3 regions of the Bacillus sp. N12A5 genome follow, and region 1 is predicted to be linked to each of the others. Evidence: riboswitches for the same ligand, from Rfam matches in the RefSeq annotation. Region 1 holds a riboswitch; each other region holds the start of a gene.
What was found. A riboswitch is a leader RNA that binds a small molecule or an ion and turns the genes downstream of it on or off. The one in region 1 is predicted to bind S-adenosylmethionine.
Positions count from the first base shown of each region.

Region 2: it holds a riboswitch for S-adenosylmethionine, as region 1 does, so the genes downstream of both, mtnK (S-methyl-5-thioribose kinase) here and metN (methionine ABC transporter ATP-binding protein MetN) in region 1, are expected to answer to the same signal.
Region 3: it holds a riboswitch for S-adenosylmethionine, as region 1 does, so the genes downstream of both, metK (methionine adenosyltransferase) here and metN (methionine ABC transporter ATP-binding protein MetN) in region 1, are expected to answer to the same signal.

Region 1 covers NZ_JALAMR010000012.1:109,009-113,978, reverse strand. Annotated here, with positions in the region: gene MOC09_RS14485 (arsenate reductase family protein) at 1-178, shown strand, start outside; gene gcvH (glycine cleavage system protein GcvH) at 245-628, shown strand; gene MOC09_RS14475 (YusG family protein) at 685-921, shown strand; gene MOC09_RS14470 (toprim domain-containing protein) at 999-1,361, shown strand; gene MOC09_RS14465 (thioredoxin family protein) at 1,363-1,683, shown strand; gene MOC09_RS14460 (SCP2 sterol-binding domain-containing protein) at 1,791-2,135, shown strand; SAM riboswitch class I at 2,250-2,356, shown strand; gene metN (methionine ABC transporter ATP-binding protein MetN) at 2,462-3,487, shown strand; gene metP (methionine ABC transporter permease MetP) at 3,480-4,148, shown strand; gene metQ (methionine ABC transporter substrate-binding lipoprotein MetQ) at 4,162-4,970, shown strand, end outside.
Region 2 covers NZ_JALAMR010000002.1:383,118-388,087, reverse strand. Annotated here, with positions in the region: gene mtnE (methionine-glutamine aminotransferase) at 1-1,066, opposite strand, end outside; gene MOC09_RS02395 (carbon-nitrogen family hydrolase) at 1,160-1,939, shown strand; SAM riboswitch class I at 2,023-2,179, shown strand; gene mtnK (S-methyl-5-thioribose kinase) at 2,283-3,476, shown strand; gene mtnA (S-methyl-5-thioribose-1-phosphate isomerase) at 3,484-4,545, shown strand; gene MOC09_RS02380 (hypothetical protein) at 4,579-4,704, opposite strand; gene MOC09_RS02375 (methylated-DNA--[protein]-cysteine S-methyltransferase) at 4,794-4,970, opposite strand, start outside.
Region 3 covers NZ_JALAMR010000008.1:32,826-37,795, reverse strand. Annotated here, with positions in the region: gene asnB (asparagine synthase (glutamine-hydrolyzing)) at 1-1,688, opposite strand, end outside; gene metK (methionine adenosyltransferase) at 1,837-3,039, opposite strand; SAM riboswitch class I at 3,207-3,345, opposite strand; gene pckA (phosphoenolpyruvate carboxykinase (ATP)) at 3,543-4,970, shown strand, end outside.

The DNA of each region.
Region 1 (4,970 bases):
GAGCGGCATGAAATACCGCGAGCTAAACCTGAAGGAAAAGCTGTATCACATGTCGGAGGACGAACAGCTTGAACTGCTTGCCTCAGACGGAATGCTGATCAAACGCCCGCTTACAACAGACGGCGAAAAAGTGACAGTTGGTTTTAAAGAAGACCAATTTGAAGAAAACTGGGCTTAATGTAAATTTTTTTTGAAAAGTGTGGTATCTTCTTATTGTAGTGCTGTAAAAAATGGAGGGATTCAATTGAGCATACCTAAAGATTTGCGTTACTCAGGAGAACATGAGTGGGTAAAAGTTGAAGGAGAAAAAGCCAGAATCGGAATTACGCATTTTGCCCAGTCTGAGCTAGGCGACATCGTGTTTGTCGAACTTCCTGAAGTCGGCGCTGAAATCAAAGCGGACGAGCCATTCGGCAGTGTAGAATCCGTTAAAACGGTATCCGAGCTTTATGCACCGATTAACGGAACTGTCGTAGAAGTAAACGAAGATCTTGATGACAGTCCGGAATTCGTCAACGAATCACCGTACGAAAAAGCATGGATGATCGTCGTTGAACCGTCTGACGCTTCTGAAATTGAAAAACTGATGACAGCAGAGCAATACGAAGAGATGACACAAGAAGACTAAAACAGGATAGCTGGAAAGGCAATTGGACACGCTAACGTTATGGGGAGGTGTCCAATATGGCTTTCAGCAAACAGAAGCTCGATGTCACAAATGATGTGACAGGCCGCTTTCAAAATGGCCGGCTCTCGTTATATCATGATAATGAGATGATCGGCCAAATGACAAGCATGAATGAATATGAGCTTAAGTCAGGTTATTCCTTTGAAAATGAGAAATTTTATAAGACAGCCGATGTGGTCTCAGGAAACGACGAAAAATATGTGGATTGTGACTACGAAAACGGCTGGTGTTAATGTGGGCGGTGAATTTCACTGCCTTCTTTTACAATCTGAACGTTTCAAATTTGACGCGGCAGGTGAAGAAGATGAAGATGGATGAGCTGGAAAAGGTTATGATTGTGGAAGGGAAATCAGATAAAGAGAAAATCGAAAGCGTCCTGAATGAACCGGTTCGCATTATCTGCACAAACGGAACAATCAGCCAGCTGAAGCTTGAGGAATTGGCTGACGAACTTTACGATAAAGACGTGTATATATTAGTTGATGCTGATAAATCAGGAGAGAAATTGAGAAAACAGCTGAAAAGAGAATTTAACGAAGCCTGCCATTTACATATCGACAGAGCCTATAAGGAAGTGGCCGCTGCGCCCAGACACCATGTCGCTTCTGTATTGCTGCGCGCGAATCTGAATGTCCATACTATTTTTCTTGAAAGAAAGTCCCGAGGTGTATAGCATGAAAGAACTCCAAGAACACGAGCTTGAGCACATCGCTGATGATGTGTATCTCCTATATTTATATACTCCGTTTTGCGGCACCTGCCAGCTTGCAAGCAAAATGCTGACAGTGGTGAAAGAAATGCTGCCTGATGTCGCCTTCTATAAAAACAATGTTAATTATTCTCCGACATTCGCAAAAGCGTATCAAATTGAAAGCGTCCCTTGTTTTCTGCTGTTTAAAGGCGGGAAAGTGGTCGAAAGAGGATATGCGTTTCATTCCGTTTCTTATTTATATGAGCTGATCAAACAAAAATCATCTTCTGCATCCCATTTATGACATATTTCTCAACATATTCCAATGAAATTGTCGTTCGTTTTATAAAGGGGTTCTTGCGGCAGAGAGAGAAATGTGTATGTATGACCAACAAATAGGAGGTTGTACATATGGAGAAAGCGGAAGTTTTAGAAGATGAGTATCAGCATCTGTTTTTAAAACCCCTTTTGAGCGCTTCAACATTGCTCATTACCTTCCAAGGAGAAACAGAAGCCTTAACCGTCTCAATAAACGATCAGGGAGAAATGAAAAAAATTTCTCCGCCCCAAACGTCCAACCTGACCTTTTACGGAAACCAAACAGAAATCATTCATTTACTGCACGGAGATATTTCCCTTCAGCACCTGATCCAGAGCGGAAGCTTGAAAGTGAAGGGATCATTCAGAGCCCTGTTAAAACTAGAAGCCATACTTTGGCTGACGAATGGCTTTTTTCAGAGGATTTTGAAGAATTAAAATATAGTAAATTATTATAATAGTAAAAGTTGACATCATTTATTTTATTGACATTTAATCATTCGCCATGCTATTCTACATTAAGAATTTCCGGACGAAAAAGACTATATATTTCTCTTATCAAGAGAGGTGGAGGGAAGTGCCCTATGAAGCCCGGCAACCATCAACGCTGTTGAAATGGTGCCAATTCACACGAAGCGTTTAGCTTTGAAAGATGAGAGAAAGGCATTTTATATAAGCCTTTCTGCTCAAGTGTGCAGAAAGGCTTTTCTTTTGCAGAAAAACCCGGAAGATTTCTTAGAATAGTGTTAAGGCAGGTGATTGCTTTGATCAATCTTCAAAATGTTTCAAAAGTTTATAAGTCGAAACATGGAGATGTCAATGCTGTCCAAAATGTCTCGCTTTCCATTAAAAAAGGTGAGATTTTTGGAATTATAGGATATAGCGGAGCTGGTAAAAGTTCCTTAATCCGTCTGCTGAACGGCCTTGAGAAACCAACCTCAGGAACCGTGGAAGTGGCGGGAACGAAGATAAATGAAGTAAACGGACGGGGTTTAAGAAAAGCACGCCATGAAATCAGTATGATTTTCCAGCACTTCAATTTGCTTTGGTCGCGGACCGTCAGAGATAATATCATGTTTCCTTTAGAAATTGCCGGGGTGAAAAAGAGCGAGCGGATCAAGCGCGCCAATGAACTGATTAAACTGGTAGGTTTAGAAGGGAAAGAAAAATCTTACCCGTCTCAGCTGAGCGGCGGGCAGAAGCAGCGTGTCGGCATCGCCAGAGCGCTTGCCAACAATCCGAAGGTTCTCCTTTGTGATGAAGCGACATCAGCATTAGATCCGCAAACAACGGATTCAATCTTGGATCTATTGTCCGATATTAATGAAAGACTCGGTTTAACGATTGTGCTGATCACGCACGAAATGCATGTGATCCGCAAAATCTGCAACAGAGTCGCTGTCATGGAAAACGGAAAGGTTGTGGAAGAAGGCGAAGTACTCGATGTCTTCAAAAATCCGAAGGAAGACATGACAAAACGATTTGTTCAGCAGGTGACAGAGCCGGAAGAAACAAAAGAAACGCTTCAGCACCTTCTTGATGAAGCTGCATCAGGAAAAACGGTTCAGCTCACATTTGTCGGTGATTCAGCTGAACAGCCTCTGATTACAGAGATGATCAGAAACTTTAATGTCAGCGTCAATATTCTGCAAGGGAAAATCTCGCAGACAAAGGATGGAGCTTATGGCTCACTGTTTATCCATATTGACGGAGACGAGGAAGAAGTGCAAAACGTGATCCGGTTTATTAATGACAAACAGGTGAAAGCAGAGGTGATCACGAATGTTTGAAAAATACTTCCCGAACGTTGATTTAACTGAATTGTGGAATGCGACATATGAAACGCTTTATATGACGCTGATTTCTTTACTGTTTGCCTTTGTCATCGGGGTGATTCTCGGCTTGCTGCTCTTTCTGACAAGCAAAGGGAGCCTCTGGCAGAATAAAGCGGTCAACTCAGTGATTGCGGCCGTTGTCAACATATTCAGATCAATCCCCTTCCTCATTTTAATTATTTTACTGCTGGGGTTTACGAAGTTCTTAGTCGGAACGATCTTAGGGCCAAACGCCGCGCTGCCGGCCTTGGTTATCGGCTCAGCACCGTTTTACGCGCGTCTTGCTGAAATCGCGCTTCGCGAAGTGGATAAAGGTGTCATTGAAGCCGCTAAATCAATGGGCGCTAAAACGTCTACAATTATTTTCAAAGTGCTGCTTCCAGAATCTATGCCGGCTCTGATTTCCGGTATTACGGTGACGGCCATCGCATTGATCGGCTCAACGGCCATTGCCGGCGCCATCGGTTCAGGAGGCCTTGGAAACCTTGCGTACGTAGAAGGATATCAGTCTAATAATACTGATGTTACTTTCGTTGCTACTGTGTTTATTTTAATCATCGTATTTATTATTCAAATCATCGGTGATGTCATAACAAATATTATAGACAAACGATAAGGGAGGATTTACATTGAAAAAGCTATTTTTAGGTGCATTACTGCTTGTATTTGCAGGAGTTATGGCTGCCTGCGGTTCGAATAACGGTGCTGAATCAGGCAAGAAAGAAATTGTCGTAGCAGCGACGAAAACACCGCATGCGGAAATTTTAAAAGAAGCTGAACCATTGCTGAAAGAAAAAGGCTACACGCTGAAAGTGAAAGTCCTAAGCGATTACAAAATGTACAACAAAGCTTTAGCTGATAAAGAAGTGGATGCGAACTATTTCCAGCACATTCCTTACCTTGAGCAAGAAATGAAAGAAAACACAGATTACAAACTTGTGAATGCAGGTGCTGTTCACTTAGAGCCATTTGGTATTTATTCTAAAAAATACGAATCACTGAAAGACCTTCCAGACGGTGCAACAATTATCCTGACTAACAACGTTGCTGAACAAGGCCGTATGCTTGCAATGCTTGAAAACGCAGGATTAATCACACTTGACTCTAAAGTAGAAACAGTTGACGCAACTTTAAAAGACATTAAGAAAAACCCGAAAAACCTTGAATTCAAAAAAGTAGCGCCTGAATTAACGGCAAAAGCATATGAAAACAAAGAAGGAGACGCGGTCTTCATCAATGTAAACTATGCGATCCAAAATAAGTTAAATCCTAAAAAAGACGCGATTGAAGTAGAATCAACGAAAAACAACCCATACGCTAACATCGTCGCAGTTAGAAAAGGTGAAGAAGATTCTGCAAAAATCAAAGCGCTGATGGAAGTTCTTCACTCTAAAAAGATCAAAGACTTCATCGAGAAAAAATATGACGGAGCTGTGCT
Region 2 (4,970 bases), on a different contig from region 1:
CGTTTCCAGCGGCAACCGCTACATTCGCTTTTTCCAGCAAAAGATCTGAGAACTGCTCAGAAGTATAGCCTTCAGGCACAGGCAGCCATGCAAAAAATGAACCCGCCGGAGCTGTTACATCCCAGCCGATTTCCCGGCATGCTGCAATCCAAGCGCTTCGCCTGCTCTCATAACGGGCATTTTGCTCCGCCACACACGTTTGATCAGCTAACAGTGCCGCCGCTGCAGCCTCCTGAGTCGCTCTGAAAAGACTGACAAACATATGGTCTTGATAAAGATTGATCGCTTCAATGACAGAAGCGTTTCCGACAGCAAAGCCGACCCGCCACCCTGCCATATTATATGTTTTTGACAGCGTATATATTTCAATTCCGATATCCTTCGCACCTTCAGCCTGCAAAAAACTTAAAGGCTTGCAGCCGTCAAATCCTACAGCGCCATAAGCAAAATCGTGAACGACACAGATCCTGTTTTCTTTCGCAAAACGCACGGTTTCTTCAAAAAAATCAGAAGTAGCAACTGCTCCAGTCGGATTATTCGGATAATTTAAATACATCAGTTTCGCCTGATCCCTCACTTCAGCGCCGATGCTGCTGTAATCAGGAAGAAACGCCCTGTCCTCTACGAGCGGCATCCTCTCCATCTTCGCTTTCGCGAGTGTGACACCTGACCAGTAATCAGGATAGCCGGGATCCGGCACTAAAATCGTATCACCGGGATTCAATAAGCATTGCGGGAGCTCGACAAGACCGGCTTTACCGCCGAATAAAACAGCGACTTCAGTTTCAGGGTCAAGATCAATGCCGTATTCTCTTTTATAAAATGCTGCCGCTGCTGACTTCAGTCTGTATGAGCCGCGAAAAGACGAATATTTATGATTTTCAGGATCAGCAACGGCTCGTTTCATTTCCTCGACGATATGTCCCGGAGTCGGCTGATCCGGATTTCCCTGTCCGAGATTGATGACGTCGTGTCCTTCTGCGAGCTTTCGGTTCACTTTCTGCACCAGAGAAGCGAAGAATTGTTTAGGCAATTCCTTCAATATCTGAGACTGTTCAAATTTCATCTATTCTCACCTTCTAAAAAAATCTTGAAATGATAGTCCATCATCATATATGGTTAAATGAAAAAAGTAAAGAAAAATTTGGGGTGTTAAAAGATGAAATGGACGATATCTTGTCTTCAGTTTGATATTTCATATGGTAAACCTTCGGAAAATATAAAAAAGGCTGAATCTTTCATCGAAAAGGAAAGCAAACATGCTGATGTTCTTGTTCTGCCTGAATTATGGACGACCGGATATGACCTGTCTAACCTTGATGAGCTTGCTGATGAAGATGGGCGTTCTGCTAAGAGCTGGCTGAAGAAAACGGCAAAAAAACATCGCGTTCATATTGTTGCAGGATCGGTCGCTGTCAGGAAGGGTTCTGATGTTTATAATACAATGTACATTGCGGATAAGGAAGGACAAATCATTAAAGAATACAGAAAAGCCCATCTCTTTCAGCTGATGGATGAGCATGTGTATTTATCAGCCGGCTCCGAAGACGGATATTTTGAGCTTGATGGCGTCAAAAGCTCAGGACTGATCTGTTACGATATCCGTTTTCCAGAGTGGATCAGAAAACATACGACAAAGGGCGCCAACGTGCTGTTTATTTCCGCGGAATGGCCTCTTCCCCGCCTTGATCATTGGAAAAGCCTGCTTATTGCGCGGGCCATTGAAAATCAATGCTTTATCGCAGCCTGCAATTGCACCGGTTCAAATCCGGATAATGAATTCGCCGGACACAGCCTGATTATTGATCCATGGGGGCGTGTACTAGCTGAAGGCGGCCGGGAAGAAGGCATTGTCAGAGCGGAAATTGACCTTCAGGAAAGCGCCGAGGTGCGGGAAAGCATCCCTGTTTTTGATGATATCAGAAAAGATTTATATTAAAAAATATATTGACAACTTATTAAAACACCTGTTAGTATGTTCATCAACTGATAAATTAGAATTGTTTAACAAGTGAATATATTCTCTTATCGAGAGTTGGGCGAGGGATTTGGCCTTTTGACCCCAACAGCAACCGACCGTAATTCCATTGTGAAATGGGGCGCATCTTTTTCGCGCCGAGACGCTGGTCTCTTAAGGCACGGTGCTAATTCCATTCAGATCTGATCTGAGAGATAAGAGAGGCGGACATAGATGTTAGCCTCCTTCTCTCTGAGAAGGAGGCTTTTTTACGGCCATTCAGCTGCAAACATATTTACAGATTACATAATTGGAGGTTATGACGATGGCAGTCACGAAAACACCTTTATACGAAACGTTAAATGAAAGCTCCGCTGTGGCACTGGCGGTGAAGCTTGGCTTATTCCAAAGCAAGAGCACGCTGACCTGCCGGGAGATCGGCGACGGCAACCTAAATTACGTGTTTCATATTCATGACCAAGAACATGACAGAGCGCTGATCATTAAACAGGCGGTTCCTTATGCAAAAGTGGTCGGAGAAAGCTGGCCGCTGACAATCGATCGTGCAAGAATCGAAAGCAGCGCTCTCATCCGCCAGGGCGAGCATGTCCCTCATCTGGTTCCAAGAGTGTTTTATTCTGATACGGAAATGGCGGTTACCGTCATGGAGGATCTTTCTCACCTGAAAATCGCAAGAAAAGGACTTATTGAGGGTGAAACCTATCCGCACCTTTCACAGCACATCGGTGAATTTTTAGGAAAAACACTTTTCTATTCATCAGACTACGCGCTTGAACCCAAGGTGAAAAAACAGCTTGTTAAACAGTTTACAAATCTGGAGCTGTGCGACATAACGGAAAGGCTCGTCTTTACAGACCCTTTCTTTGACCATGACACAAATGATTTTGAAGAAGAGCTTCGTCCCTTTGTCGAAAAGCTTTGGAATAATGACACCCTCAAAATCGAAGCCGCAAAGCTGAAAAAGTCATTTTTAACGTCTGCAGAAACGCTGATTCATGGTGATTTGCATACAGGAAGCATTTTCGCCAGCGAACATGAAACAAAGGTGATTGATCCTGAATTTGCTTTTTACGGACCGATCGGCTTCGATGTAGGCCAATTTATCGCCAACTTATTTTTGAACGCTCTCAGCCGTGACGGCGATGACAGAGAGCCGTTATATGAACATGTCAGCCGGGTTTGGGAAACGTTTAAAGAGACGTTCAGTGAAGCCTGGGAGAAGGACAGCCTGGATGTTTACGCCAAAATCGACGGGTACCTTGCGGATACGCTCACTCATATTTTCGAAGAAGCGATCGGGTTTGCCGGCTGCGAACTGATACGCCGCACGATCGGTCTGGCACATGTGGCTGATCTGGATGCGATCGTGCCGTTTGATAAACGAATCAGCAGAAAACGGCTGGCGCTGGACACAGGCACAGCTTTTATCGAAAAACGTTCGGAATTCAAAACGATAACGGAAGTTATTGAATTATTTAAGTTACTTGTAAAGGAATGATCCATTCATGACCCATTCATTTGCTGTTCCGCGTTCTGTTGAATGGAAAGAAACAGCGATTACCATTTTAAATCAGCAAAAGCTTCCCGATGTGACGGAATATTTAGAGCTTACGACGAAAGAGGATGTATATGACGCCATTGTCACGCTAAAAGTAAGAGGCGCTCCGGCCATCGGCATTACGGCTGCCTTCGGGCTTGCGCTCGCTGCAAAAGAAATCGAAACAGATGATGTCACGGAATTCCGCGAGAAACTGGATGACATCAAACAGTATTTAAACAGCTCACGGCCTACGGCCATTAATTTATCATGGGCGCTTGAGAGATTGAGTCACTCGATCAAAAACGCCATTTCCGTAAATGAAGCAAAAACAAATCTTGTCCATGAAGCGATTCAGATACAGGTCGAGGATGAGGAAACGTGCCGGATGATCGGCCAAAATGCCCTGCAGCTTTTCAAAAAAGGCGACCGGATTATGACGATCTGCAATGCCGGCTCTATCGCGACAAGCCGCTACGGTACGGCACTCGCTCCATTTTACTTGGCCAAACAAAAGGATTTGGGACTGCATATTTATGCTTGTGAAACAAGGCCTGTCCTTCAAGGTTCACGCCTTACTGCGTGGGAGCTGATGCAGGGAGGCATTGATGTCACTCTGATCACAGACAGCATGGCCGCCCATACGATGAAGGAAAAACAAATTTCCGCTGTCATCGTTGGAGCCGATCGAATTGCAAAGAACGGTGATACGGCAAATAAAATCGGAACATACGGTCTCGCGATTTTAGCAAACGCCTTTGATATTCCGTTTTTTGTCGCCGCACCATTATCTACATTTGATACGAAAGTGAAAAGCGGCGATGATATCCCGATAGAGGAACGGGATCCCGAGGAAGTAAGGCAGATTTCCGGAGTCCGCACCGCTCCAACCGATGTGCCTGTCTTTAATCCCGCTTTTGACATTACACCGCATCATCTCATTTCAGGAATTATCACAGAAAAAGGGATTATGACCGGTTCCTATGAAGAAGAAATTGAACAGCTGTTCAAAGGCGAAAAGGTTCACTAAAAAACCGCTGGACTTTGCTCATTTTGGGCCGAGTCAGCGGTTTTTTTGTTTGTTTTTATTAATATTGATGATTTCATCTTTTTGAGCGCTTGATAAGATATGCAGTTTCACAAACAGTTTGGCAAAAACAGCAATTTTTTCAGAGCGGCTCGGCTTCAATTGCTTTGTCCTCCTTTTTCATCAGACCAACTTTTTTCACTTAATAAAATGATATGTCGGCCGTGAAAAAAGGGAACGTGCCATATGTTTTATTTTTCTTTGTAGGAAATTTGCTCGATGTTCAGCAAAAATGCTTTGATATCAGTTTTGCTCCCGGCGTATCCTGTTAACGCGCTGTTTTTGCCAATCACTCTGTGGCATGGGACAAAAATCGGCAGGTCATTCCTTTTGTTAGCCTGTCCGACTGCGCGCACCGCTTTCGGGCT
Region 3 (4,970 bases), on a different contig from region 1:
ACCCATGCGTTCATTTCGTTTTTCAGCCAATGACGGATCGGTACAGGGAAACCAAGCTTTTTGCGGTTTAATACGTGCTCAGGCACAATTCCTTCAGCTGCTTTGCGAAGAAGGTACTTTGTCGTGCCGTTCTTCGTTTTGAGCTCATCAGGAATCTTTGAAGCAACGTCAAATACCACTTTATCCAAGAACGGCACACGCAGTTCCAAGGAATTCGCCATCGTCATTTTATCCGCTTTTAACAAAATGTCGCCGCGCATCCAAGTGTGGATATCGACATACTGCATTTTGTTGATATCGCTGTATGAGCTGCTCTCTGTGAAGTAAGTCTTCGTCACATCGCGATATGAAAGGTTCGGATTATAATGCTTCAGCAGCTGTTTTTTGACAGGCTCTTCAAAGATTTTTGCGTTACCGATGTAACGATCCTGAAGCGGCGTGCAGCCGCGCTCAAGCAGGCTCTTTCCTCTCATTCCTTCAGGCATAACGGCCGCAACGTGCAGAAGCATCTTTTTCAGGCCGGACGGAATGCGCTCAAACGGTTTAAGCGAAAGCGGTTCACGGTAAATGTTATATCCGCCGAAGAGCTCGTCCGCACCTTCACCTGATAAAGCAACCGTTACATGTTTTTTCGCTTCTTTTGCAACAAAATACAACGGAATCGCAGCCGGATCAGCAAGCGGATCATCAAAATGCCATACAATCTTTGGAAGCTCATTCATGTATTCCTCAGGCGAAATGACTTTGCTGATATTTTCAATGCCCAGCGCCGCCGCAGTTTCTTTCGCTACATCGACTTCACTGAAGCCCTGCTGCTCGAATCCGACAGAGAAAGTTTTTAAGTTTGGATGAAATTCTTTCGCAACGGATACAATAAAGGAAGAATCAATTCCGCCAGACAGGAATGAACCGACAGGAACGTCACTTCTCATATGAACGTTTACAGAGTCATAAATCGCGTCTCTGACTTCTTTCACAAGCTTATCTTCTTCAGTCTGCACAGGCTTGAAGTTCGCTTTGAAATACGTTTTAAATGTGATATTACCGTCCGGGCGGATTGTAAACTGTGAACCCGGCTCTACTTTTTTCACATTGGCATCAAGCGTGCTTGGTTCAGGAACAAATTGGAAGGACATGTATTGCTGCAGTGCCTCTTTATCTATTTCAATCTCATTTTGAGCAACCATTAAACTTTTTCTCTCTGAGGCAAAATAAACCTGATCATTGATTGTTGTGTAGTACAACGGTTTGATGCCAAATGGATCTCTTGCTCCATAAAGCACATGATCGTTTTTATTCCAAATCAGAAAGGCAAACATACCGCGCAATTTGGACGCCGCTTCTTCTTTATAGTGACGGTAAGTCGCAAGAAGAACCTCTGTGTCCGAATCCGTGTTGAAAGTATACCCCTTAGCTTCAAGTTCTTCTCTCAGTTCAATATAGTTATAGATTTCTCCGTTAAAGATAATCCAATATGCTTCATCTTCATATGATAAAGGCTGTCCGCCATTTTCTACATCAATAATGCTGAGCCGTCTGAATCCGAATCCGACGTGCTCATCATGGTAATATCCATCACTGTCAGGACCGCGGTGAACGATCATTTGGTTCATTTGTTTGATTAGTTCTTCTTGATCAGCGGTTTGAGCTAACGGATGCTTGTTAAAAACCCCGACAAATCCACACATAGTATTGCCTCCATAATTAAAATTGTCATCATTGAACCCCTATTTATAGACGCTGTGAATAGTATTTGGTTTCACGGTTATGTAAAAAAATAAACATGAATACAACGTAAAAAAGGGAAAGCCGCTTAACCAGTAAGCGGCTATAAAATTATTCTCCTAACGCTTCTTTACGCAGCTGCTCCGCTTTGTCTGTGCGCTCCCAAGGAAGGTCAACATCGTGACGTCCAAAGTGGCCGTACGCAGCAGTTTGTTTGTAGATCGGACGGCGCAAATCAAGCATTTTGATAATGCCGGCAGGTCGTAAATCAAAGTTATTGCGAACAACTTCAATCAGTTTTTCCTCAGAAGCTTTTCCGGAACCGAATGTGTTGATTGAGATTGACACAGGCTGTGCAACACCGATCGCGTAAGCAAGCTGTACTTCGCAAGAATCAGCAAGCTCAGCCGCAACGATGTTTTTCGCAACGTATCTTGCCGCATAAGCTGCAGAACGGTCTACCTTCGTCGCGTCCTTACCTGAGAACGCGCCTCCGCCGTGGCGTGCATAGCCGCCGTACGTATCAACGATGATTTTGCGTCCTGTAAGTCCCGCATCCCCTTGAGGGCCTCCGATTACGAAACGTCCTGTAGGGTTGATGAAATATTTTGTTTCTTCATCAATCAGCTCTTCAGGAACAACCGGATTGATTACATGTTCTTTAATGTTGCGCTGAATTTGCTCAAGCGTAATTTCAGGATGATGCTGAGTTGAAATTACAATCGCGTCAATGCGGACTGGTTTGTTATTTTCATCGTACTCAACCGTTACCTGTGTTTTGCCGTCAGGGCGAAGGTACGGAAGAATATCTTCTTTACGGACTTCACTCAGGCGGCGGGCTAATTTATGGGCAAGTGAAATTGGAAGAGGCATAAGCTCTTTCGTTTCGTTGCACGCATAACCGAACATTAATCCTTGGTCACCCGCACCAATCGCTTCTATTTCTTCGTCACTCATTGTGCCTTCACGGGCTTCAAGCGCTTGGTCTACACCCATCGCGATATCAGCAGACTGCTCATCAATTGATGTTAAAACTGCACAAGTTTCCGCATCAAATCCGTATTTTGCACGTGTGTATCCGATTTCTTTAATGGTTTGGCGAACCGTTTTCGGAATGTCAACATACGTAGATGTTGTGATCTCTCCGCTGACAAGAACCAAACCTGTTGTCACAGACGTTTCACAAGCAACACGCGCGTTAGGGTCTTTCTTTAAAATTTCATCTAAAATGCTGTCAGAAATCTGGTCACAGATTTTATCCGGATGCCCCTCCGTAACAGATTCTGATGTAAATAAACGACGATTTTTACTCATGATTTGCTTCCTCCTGCACAAGGCCTCCCGAAAGACCTTGTATATATGATACGGAACTCGCTCCCTCTTATACAATGTAACTTTATATTAGAGAATGTTAATTGGCATATTTATGAAATAAAAAAACCTTTTCCATCGAGGAAAGGGTTTGGTCTTTGTGCCTTTCACTCTTATCGCTCAAGGAATCATACAACCTTGCAACAGGTTAGCACCTTGGTTGTCTCACATAGTTGAACATAATAAATCACAGAGAAACCGGTTGCTGGGCTTCATAGGGCCTGTCCCTCCGCCAGCTCGGGATAAGAGTATCCGCTCAATGAAATATCTTATCGTAAAAGGGTTTGCAATGTCAATATGATTCAAAAGAAATAGGCACCTATATCGAGGGAAAACATTGGAAAACGCACACACAAAAAATGATAAATAGTATAGACTATTTGAAAATATATGTTATACTAATTCACAATTAGCAAAACACAAAAAACGATAAAGGAAGGTTTCATATGAACTCAGTTGATTTGACCGCTGATTTACAAGCCTTATTAACAAGTCCAAATGTGCGTCATAATTTATCAGCAGCACAGCTTACAGAAAAAGTACTCTCCCGGAACGAAGGCATTTTAACATCTACGGGTGCCGTTCGGGCGACTACAGGTGCTTACACAGGGCGTTCACCTAAAGACAAATTCATCGTAGAGGAAGAAAGCACGAAAAATAAGATCGATTGGGGAACGGTGAACCAGCCGATTTCAGAAGAAGCGTTTGACAGGCTGTACACCAAAGTCGTCAGCTACCTGAAACAGCGGGATGAGCTGTTTGTTTTCGAAGGATTTGCCGGAGCAGATGAAAAATACAGGCTGCCAATCACCGTCGTGAATGAGTTCGCATGGCACAATTTATTCGCCAGACAGCTGTTTATCCGCCCGGAAGGCAACGATAAGAAAACTGTTGAACAGCCATTTACCATTCTTTCTGCTCCGCATTTCAAAGCAGATCCAAAAACAGATGGCACACATACCGAAACCTTTATTATTGTCTCTTTTGAAAAGCGGACGATTTTAATCGGCGGAACAGAGTATGCCGGCGAAATGAAGAAATCCATTTTCTCCATTATGAATTTCCTGCTCCCTGAAAGAGATATTTTATCTATGCATTGCTCCGCCAATGTCGGTGAAGAAGGCGATGTCGCTCTTTTCTTCGGGTTGTCCGGAACAGGCAAGACCACCCTGTCAGCAGACGCTGACCGCAAACTGATCGGTGACGATGAACACGGCTGGTCTGACACAGGTGTCTTTAATATCGAAGGCGGATGCTACGCCAAGTGCATTCATTTAAGCGAAGAAAAGGAGCCTCAGATTTTTAACGCGATCCGCTTCGGGTCGGTTCTCGAAAATGTTGTGGTTGATGAAGATACACGCGAAGCCAATTATGATGATTCTTTCTATACTGAAAACACGCGTGCAGCTTACCCGATCCATATGATTGACAACATCGTGACCCCAAGCATGGCTGGCCATCCTTCAGCAATTGTCTTTTTAACGGCCGACGCTTTCGGAGTCCTGCCGCCGATCAGCAAACTGACGAAGGAGCAGGCGATGTACCATTTCTTGAGCGGCTATACGAGCAAGCTTGCCGGAACCGAACGCGGTGTGACATCTCCTGAAACGACGTTCTCCACATGCTTCGGCTCACCATTCCTGCCGCTTCCAGCTCACGTCTATGCTGAAATGCTCGGCAAAAAGATCGATGAACACGGCGCAGACGTTTTCCTGGTCAATACCGGATGGACCGGCGGCGGCTACGGCACAGGCGAACGGATGAAGCTTTCTTACACTAGAGCGATGGTCAAAGCAGCGATTGAAGGCAAATTAGAGGATGCAGAAATGATGACTGACGATATTTTCGGCCTTCACATTCCACTTCACGTTCCT